Regions from separate parts of the Streptomyces sp. NPDC059696 genome, predicted to be linked through region 2. Evidence: riboswitches for the same ligand, from Rfam matches in the RefSeq annotation. Region 2 holds a riboswitch; the other holds the start of a gene.
What was found. A riboswitch is a leader RNA that binds a small molecule or an ion and turns the genes downstream of it on or off. The one in region 2 is predicted to bind S-adenosylmethionine.

Region 1: linked by a shared signal. The riboswitch ahead of ACFV20_RS30295 (aminotransferase class V-fold PLP-dependent enzyme) and the one ahead of thrC (threonine synthase) in region 2 are both predicted to bind S-adenosylmethionine.

The regions. Positions count from the first base shown of each region.
Region 1 is NZ_JBHWFG010000035.1:73,341-77,746, reverse strand. It holds gene ACFV20_RS30305 (cytochrome bc complex cytochrome b subunit) at 1-641, shown strand, start outside; gene trpD (anthranilate phosphoribosyltransferase) at 777-1,841, shown strand; SAM riboswitch class IV at 1,914-2,030, shown strand; gene ACFV20_RS30295 (aminotransferase class V-fold PLP-dependent enzyme) at 2,165-3,532, shown strand; gene ACFV20_RS30290 (Lrp/AsnC family transcriptional regulator) at 3,740-4,021, opposite strand; gene ACFV20_RS30285 (rhomboid family intramembrane serine protease) at 4,018-4,406, opposite strand, start outside.
Region 2 is NZ_JBHWFG010000014.1:139,928-144,333, forward strand. It holds gene ACFV20_RS17800 (trehalose-6-phosphate synthase) at 1-1,010, opposite strand, end outside; gene ACFV20_RS17805 (glucosyl-3-phosphoglycerate synthase) at 1,084-2,028, opposite strand; SAM riboswitch class I at 2,181-2,337, shown strand; gene thrC (threonine synthase) at 2,356-3,642, shown strand; gene ACFV20_RS17815 (MoaD/ThiS family protein) at 3,773-4,048, shown strand.

The DNA of each region.
Region 1 (4,406 bases), on a different contig from region 2:
ACACGCTCGTCCTGGGTGTGTTCATCCCGCTGGTGCTCTTCGGTGTCTTCCTCGCGATCATCGCCCTGTACCCGTTCATCGAGTCCTGGGTTACCGGGGACAAGCGCGAGCACCACATCCTGGACCGGCCGCGCAACGCCCCGACCCGCACCGGTGTGGGTGTCGCCTGGGTCACCGGCTACATCATCATGCTGATCGGCGGTGGCAACGACATCGTCGCCACGCACTTCCACCTGTCGATCAACTCGGTGACCTGGTTCGTCCGGATCGGGTTCTTCCTCGGCCCGGTGATCGCCTTCGTCATCACCAAGCGCATCTGCCTCGGCCTGCAGCGCCGGGACAAGGAGAAGGTGCTGCACGGCCGCGAGTCGGGCATCATCAAGCGCCTGCCGCACGGTGAGTTCATCGAGGTGCACGAGCCGCTCAGCCAGGAGCAGATGTACACGCTCACGGCGCACGAGCAGTACAAGCCGGCCGAGATCGGCCCGACGGTCGACGAGAACGGTGTCGAGCGCAAGGTGAAGGGTTCCGAGAAGCTGCGCGCCAAGCTCAGTGACGCCTACTACGGCGAGGGTTCCCAGATCCCGAAGCCCACCGCCGAGGAGTACCGGGAGATCACGAGCGGCCACGGCCACCACTGATCACTGCTTCGCCACGCCACACAAGGGCCCCGTCCGACGCTCGGACGGGGCCCTTCGCGGTGCCCCGGGCTGGATAGGGTGGACCCGTTGAGACTCTCGTCCCGCAGTGCGGGACGCCTGACCCTGGAGCGGCTTATGAGCGCTGTGACCCCCGCTGGAGGCGACACCGCGGCGGGCCGCTCCTGGCCCCTGCTGCTGAACGGCCTGCTGAACGGCAGGCACCTGAGCGCGGACGACACCGCCTGGGCGATGGACCGGATCATGCGCGGCGAGGCGACCGAGGCGCAGATCGCCGGGTTCGTCGTGGCCCTGCGCGCCAAGGGCGAGACCGTCGAGGAGATCAACGGCCTGGTCCGCACGATGTACGCGCACGCCAACGTGATCGAGGTGCCGGGCGCGACGGTGGACATCGTCGGCACCGGCGGCGACGGCGCCAAGACGGTCAACATCTCCACGATGTCCTCGATCGTCGTCGCCGGCACCGGCGCGAAGGTCGTCAAGCACGGCAACCGGGCCGCGTCCTCGGCGTCCGGGGCCTCCGACGTGCTGGAGAAGCTCGGCGTCAACCTGGAACTGCCGCTGCACCGGGTCGCGGAGGTCGCCGAGGAGGCGGGTATCACCTTCTGCTTCGCGGTGAAGTTCCACCCGGCGCTGCGGCACGCGGGCGCCGCCCGGGGCCAGCTGGGCATCCGCACGGTCTTCAACGCCCTCGGCCCGCTCACCAACCCGGCCCGGGTCCGTGCCCAGGCCGTCGGGGTGGCGGACCCCCGCATGGCGCCGATCGTCGCGGGCGTCTTCGCCGAGCGCGGCAACTCGTCCCTGGTCTTCCGGGGTGACGACGGCCTCGACGAACTGACCACCACGGCCACCTCCCGGGTGTGGATCGTCCGGGACGGCACGGTCACCGAGGAGGCCTTCGACCCGCGCGACGTGGGCCTCGAACTGGTCCCCGTGGAGGCGCTGCGCGGCGCCGACGCCTCCTACAACGCCGAGGTCGCCCGGCGGCTCCTGGACGGGGAGACGGGGCCGGTGCGGGACGCGGTGGTGCTGAACTCGGCGGCGGCCCTGGTGGCCCTGGAGCCGACGGAAGCGCCGCTGGCCGAGCAGATCCGCGCCGGGATGGTGAAGGCGGCCGAGTCGATCGACTCGGGCGCGGCGAAGCGCACGCTGGAGCGCTGGGTGGCCGCGAGCAACAAGTAGCCCCCCGTACGGCGTCCCGCGATCCGGACTCGGGTTGCGGGGCGCCGATCTTTTCGCGTACGTTCCTGAACAGGTCATGAGTGACAGTCATGAGGCCCCGGCCGACTGTCCGGCAACCCTCCGTCCGTGGCGGGGTGCCCCGGGTGAAGACCGGGCCGCAGGCAGCGAGGTCTGCGGCAAGCGCGTGACGAGGAGTCTTCCGTGAACCAGCGAATGCGATAGGGCCGCAGAGCCCCGCCTCCGCACCCCCTTTTTCCTTTCACCCCCGCTCGAGCCGTACGCGCTCGCGGGCGGATTCCACCTGTCTTCACGGGAGTTCCGTCATGTCCGTCTCCACCCTTGCCGCCGACCCGTCCGTTTGTGCCCCGCTGCCCGTTCTGGGGCGCGATGTCACCGTGCCGCTGGTGACCGGTGGTGAGGTCACCTACGCCGCGCTCGACTACGCCGCCAGCGCCCCCGCGCTCCAGCGGGTCTGGGACGACGTCGCCGCCTACGCGCCGTACTACGGCAGCGTGCACCGCGGTGCCGGGTACCTGTCGCAGCTGTCGACCGACCTGTTCGAGAACGCCCGCCGGACCGTCGCCGAGTTCCTCGGCTGCCGCGCGGACGACCAGGTCGTGTTCACCCGGTCGACCACCGACTCCCTGAACCTCCTCGCCGCCGCGCTCCCCGCCGACTGCCAGGTCTTCGTCTACGAGACCGAGCACCACGCCTCCCTGCTGCCGTGGCGCAACGCGCGGGTCACCTACCTCGACGCCCCGAACAGCCCCCGTCAGGCCGTCGAGACCCTGGAGCGCGCCCTCGCCGACCGGGACCCCCACGGGCCGGCCCTCGTCTGCGTCACCGGCGCCTCCAACGTCACCGGCGAGCTGTGGCCCGTGCGGGAGCTCGCCGCGGCCGCGCACGCCCACGGCGCCCGGATCGTGCTCGACGCCGCCCAGCTGGCCCCGCACCACCCGGTGTCCGTCGCGGACCTCGACGTCGACTGGGTCGCCTTCTCCGGACACAAGCTGTACGCGCCCTTCGGCTCCGGTGTCCTGGCCGGGCGGGCCGACTGGCTGCGCGCCGCCGAGCCGTACCTCGCGGGCGGCGGCGCCAGCCGCAAGGTCAGCCGGCGCGAGGACGGGGGAGTGGACGTGGAGTGGCACGACAGCGCCGCGCGCCACGAGGCCGGCTCACCCAACGTCATCGGCGCCTACGCGGTCGCCTCGGCCTGCAGGGCGCTGACCGAGGCGGGCTTCGACACCCTCGTCGCCCGGGAGCAGCACCTGGTCCGCACGGTGCGCGAGGGCCTGGCCGACGTCCCCGAGGTGCGGTTCCTGTCCCTCTTCGGGGACGACGCGCCGCGCGTGGGCGTGCTCTCCTTCGTCGTCGAGGGCTGGAACAGCTCCCACTTCGCCGCCGCCCTGTCCGCCGAGTACGGCATCGGCGTACGGGACGGGCTGTTCTGCGCCCACCCGCTGCTGCGCACGCTGCTCGGCAGCGACCCGCAGGCACAGGGCGAGTGCGGGGCGCCCGAGGCCGCGCCCGGGGAGAAGTCGCTCAACGCCATCCGGGTCAGCTTCGGCGCGGGCACCCCCGACGAGCACGTGGAGCGGTTCGTGCGGGCGGTGCGGGAACTGGTGACGGACGGGGCGAAGTGGAACTACCGCACCGAGGACGGCCGCTGCGTGCCGGACACCTCCGCCTGAGCCGGCCGCCTCCGCCCGAGCCGGCCGCCTCCGCCCGAGCAGGTGTTGCGCACGCCGCCGGCCGGCCCGCCGACCACGGCGTGGTGCTGATGCCGGCGCGGACAGCCGTGCGGTCCCCGTCTGATCCGGTCCCCGTCTGATCCGGTCCCCGCCGAGGGCGGGGGCCGCCGGCCGGGTGCGGCCCGTGGGCTGGCGCGGAGGCGTGGGCTAGTTGTCCAGGCCGATCGAGAACGCCGCTTCCAGGTCGTGCTGCGAGTACGTGCGGAACGCCACGTGCGTGTCGGTCCCCTCCACCCCGGGGATCTTGCTGATCCGGCCGGGGATGACCTCCGCCAGGTCCTCGTGCTCGCGCACCCGGACCATCGCGATCAGGTCGTAGGTGCCGGTGACGGAGAAGACCTCGCTGACGCTGTCCAGCGCCGCGATCGACTCGGCGATCTCGGGGATCCGGTCCACGCTGGTCTTGATCAGGACGATCGCGGTGATCACGGCTGGTTCTCTCCCTCGGGAGTCGGAGCAGGGGCGGCCCTCACTCTAGTGGGGCCGGTGGGGCGGCCGTAGCGGACCGACGCGTAGCCGAAGCCCAGACCGAAGCCGATCAGGTGGGCCAGGTAGGCCACCCCCGGCCCGTCCGCGGCCCGCCCCGCCGCCAGCCACTGCAGCGCCGCCCAGAACGGCAGCACGACCCACGCCGGGAAGCGCACCGGCAGGAAGAACAGGAACGGCAGGAGACTGGTCACCCGGGCACGGGGGAACAGGTACAGGAACGCACCGAGGACCGCCGAGATCGCCCCCGAGGCACCGACCAGGGACTGCTCGGAGTCCGCGTTGGCGACGGCGTAGCCCAGCAGGGCCAGATATCCGCAGCCGACGT
Region 2 (4,406 bases):
CCGTACTCGGCGTTGATCTCGTCGGCGAGCCGCTGCACCTCGGCCGTGTAGTCCCGGTACACCGCCAGGTCCTGCCGGGAGGGGTAGGCGAAGGCGACGTGCACCACCCGCTCGCGCCACTCGGCGTGGGTCTCCAGCAGGCGCCGGTAGGCCAGCAGGCCGCGCACGATGTTCTTGGACAGCTCGGTGCGGTCCACGCGGACGATGGTGCGCCGTCCCTCGCCGATCTCCTGGCGGAGGGCGGTGATCCGCTCCTCGACGTCCGGCTCGTGGGCCCGCTTGCGCAGGAAGTCGGCGTCGGCGCCGAGGCCGTGCACCCCGACCCGGGTGCCGCCGAGCCCGCCGGCGAACCGCTCGGCGCACGCGGTGAACGCCTCCGCCCAGCGCTCGGTGAGGAAGCCGAGGCGGTCCGCGCCGAGCATGCCGCGCAGCACCTGCCCGGCCACGTCGTCCGGCAGCATCCGGAAGTACTCGGGTGGCGCCCACGGCGTGTGCGAGAAGTGCCCGATGCGCAGGTCGGGCCGCAGCTCGCGGAGCATGCCCGGCACCAGCGTCAGGTGGTAGTCCTGCACCACGACCGCCGCGCCCTGCGCCGCCTCCTCGGCCAGCGCCTCGGCGAACGCCCGGTTGTACGCCTCGTAGGACGCCCACTGCCGGCGGAACTCCGCGTCGAAGACGGGCTCCAGGGGCGTCTGGTAGAGCATGTGGTGCACGAACCACAGGACCGAGTTGGCGATGCCGTTGTACGCGTCGGCGTGCACGTCGGGCGGGATGTCCAGCATCCGCACGCCGTCCTCGCCGACACCGCGCCTCACCGCCTCCCGGTCGCCGTCGGAGAGCGCCGAGCACACCCACAGCGCGTCCGCGTCCGAGCCGATCGCGGAGAGCCCGGAGACCAGCCCGCCGCCGCCCCGCTTGGCGTCCAGCGAACCGTCCTCTCCCACCGTGTACGAGACCGGGCCACGGTTGGAGGCCACCAGCACCTGTGCAGCACCGTACGTCGAAGCCATAAACCTCAACCTAGCCCGGGCCCGAAACGCTCAAACGTGCGGATCTGCCGCGCCCGGCCGAAAACGGCCCCGGTCAGGCAGCCTGCCGCGCCTGGTACTCGGCGATATCCACCATCGGCGGACGTTCCTCGGTGTCCACGGAGTACGTCCTCGGCTCGAAGCCGTCCGTGCCCCGCTCGAACTGGGTCAGGGACGGCCGGATCAGGTGCCCGCGGGCCAGCCGCAGCTGGGCCGTGCGGTAGATCGCGGCGGCCATCCGGCCCAGTGCCTGCCCGTCCTGGTGCCGGTGCTTGCGCACCCCCACGTCCACCTGGGCGAGGGCGTCCAGGCCCGCCAGGTGCAGGGCGTCCACCAGCATGCCCAGCTCGACGCCGTACCCGACGGGGAACGGCAGCTGCTCCAGCAGGGAGCGGCGGGCCGCGTACTCGCCGCCGAGCGGCTGCACGAAGCCGGCCAGCTGCGGCCAGTGCATGTTGAGCAGCGGGCGCGCCATCAGCTCGGTGACCCGGCCGCCCTGCCCGGCGGCACCGCCGAGGGGGCGGTCGTACATGGCCTTCACCAGGTCCACGCCCGGGTCCGTGAGCAGCGGGCCCACGATGCCCGAGACGAAGTCGGACGAGAAGTCCTTGAGGTCCGCGTCGACGAAACAGACGATGTCCCCGCGGGTGACCAGGAGCGAGCGCCACAGCACCTCGCCCTTGCCGGGCACGGCGGGCAGGCGCGGGAGTATCGCGTCCCGGTGCACCACCCGCGCGCCCGCGGCGGCGGCGACCTCCGACGTGCGGTCGGTCGAGCCCGAGTCGACGACGACCAGCTCGTCGACGAGCGGGACCTGCCGCATGAGGTCGTGGCGGATGACGGAGGCGATGTCGCCGACCGTCGCCTCCTCGTTCAGCGCGGGCAGCACCACACTGACCGTCTGGCCCGTGCGCTGCTTCGCTGCGAGGATCTGGTGGAGCGGACGATCATTCGCGGACCAGGAACGGGTGCTCAGCCAGCGCTCGACTTCTTCCAGCACCGTGGCGGCTCCTCTGCGTGCTCCGGGCGGGACGGAGTGATCCATCTCGCGGTTCGGACGACTATCTCAACTGTCCTGGTCGTCGGTTACAGTCTTGAACAACGCGGATGACCATCGCATGTCCGGGGTCACCCGCCTTTACAACCACATACAGCTCATCCAGAGGGGCAGAGGGAAACGGCCCGATGAAGCCCCGGCAACCCTCCAGTCGGTTCTCGTAGGTCACTGGCGACCACACGCGCGAGGCTCCCGGCTCGGGAAGGTGCCAAATCCGTCTCACGGCGAAGTGCGTCGTGAGGAAGATGAGGAGAAAGGGCCTCGCCTCACATGGCTGCGCAGACTGTTGCAAGCACCACTGAATCCACCGTAGACCTCGGCCCCGCGGCTGCCCTCAGCTGCCGCGAGTGCGGTCACCGCGTGCCCCTCGGCCCGGTCTTCGCGTGCGAGGAGTGTTTCGGCCCGCTGGAGATCGCCTACGACTTCTCGGCCTACGACACCGAAGAGCTCCGCAAGCGCATCGAAGCGGGTCCCGCGAACATCTGGCGCTACGCCCCGCTGCTGCCGGTCCCGGCCGACGTGGCGGACAAGCCGAACATCAACCCGGGCTGGACCAAGCTCGTCCAGGCCGACAACCTCGCGCGTGAGCTGGGTGTCGACGCCGGACGGCTGTTCGTCAAGGACGACTCCGGCAACCCGACGCACTCCTTCAAGGACCGGGTCGTCGCCCAGGCCCTGGAGGCCGCCCGCGCCTTCGGCTTCACCACGCTCTCCTGCTCCTCCACCGGCAACCTCGCCGGTGCGGTGGGTGCCGCGGCGGCCCGCGCCGGCTTCCGCTCCTGCGTGTTCATCCCGCACGACCTGGAGCAGGGCAAGGTCGTCATGGCCGCGGTCTACGGCGGCGAGCTCGTCGGCATCGAGGGCAACTACGACGACGTGAACCGCTTCTGCTCCGAGCTGATCGGCGACCCGGCCGGCGAGGGCTGGGGCTTCGTCAACGTCAACCTCCGGCCGTACTACGCGGAAGGGTCCAAGACCCTCGCGTACGAGATCTGTGAGCAGCTCGGCTGGCGGCTGCCGGACCAGCTCGTGGTGCCGATCGCCTCCGGTTCGCAGCTCACGAAGATCGACAAGGGTCTGCAGGAGCTGATCAAGCTCGGGCTGGTCGAGGACAAGCCGTACAAGATCTTCGGTGCGCAGGCCGAGGGCTGTTCGCCGGTGTCCGTCGCCTACAAGGCCGGGCACGACGTCGTCCGCCCGCAGAAGCCGGACACCATCGCCAAGTCCCTCGCGATCGGCAACCCGGCGGACGGGCCGTACGTGCTGGACATCGCGCGGCGCACGGGCGGGGCCGTGGAGGACGTGAACGACGAGCAGATCGTCGACGCGATCAAGATCCTCGCTCGGACCGAGGGGATCTTCGCGGAGACCGCCGGTGGTGTGACGGTGGGTGTGACGCGCAAGTTGATCGAGAACGGGGTGCTCGACCCGTCGTTGACGACCGTGGTGCTGAACACGGGGGATGGGCTGAAGACGCTCGATGCGGTGGCCGGGACCGGGCTGACCGCGACCATCCGGCCCAACTTGGACTCGTTCCGTGAGGCCGGGCTCGTCTGAGCGTCGTTGTTCGCTGCGGGCCGCGGGGGGCTGGTCGCGCCCACGCGGCGGAGCCGCACATGGACACAGCCCCGCGCCCCTGAGGGCGCGCCCCAGCCGTAGCTCGAATAAGAACCGGAGGACATGTCTGATGAGCGTCACCGTCCGCATCCCCACCATCCTGCGCACCTACACCGGCGGTCAGGCCGAGGTCTCCGCCGAGGGTGGGACCCTCGGTGAGGTCATCGCCGATCTGGAGAAGAACCACACCGGGATCGCCGCCCGGGTGCTGGACGACCAGGGCAAGCTGCGCCGGTTCGTCAACGTGTACGTCAACGACGACGACGTGCGCTTCGAGCAGGGGCTGGAGACGGCGACGCCGGACGGTGCCGGTGTGTCGATCATTCCCGCTGTCGCGGGTGGCTGAACCGGTCGACCGGCTTGATTGTTACCTTCGGTAACGACAGTCACTGAGAGTTTATCGAATTGCCCCCTCCGTGAGAGAAGCGGAGGGGGCAATTCTGCGTGGTTGAGCGGGGTACAGTTGGGGAACGCAGTCCCGATCCGCTGATCGGAACCCTGAATTCCTGCTTCGAGCCCGACAAGATGTAGCCAAAGTGTGCATGTCTTTTGAGGCTTTTGTTCCCTTTGTGTGGCCCGACTTGCCCTGAATTCGGGCGAATTCTCCCCACATTCCGGACCCTGCGCGTCCAGAATTCTCGTCCGATTGACCTGTTGCAGACGGCAGTTGGACAGATACATTCAGCCGCGGTCGACGCGTTCCG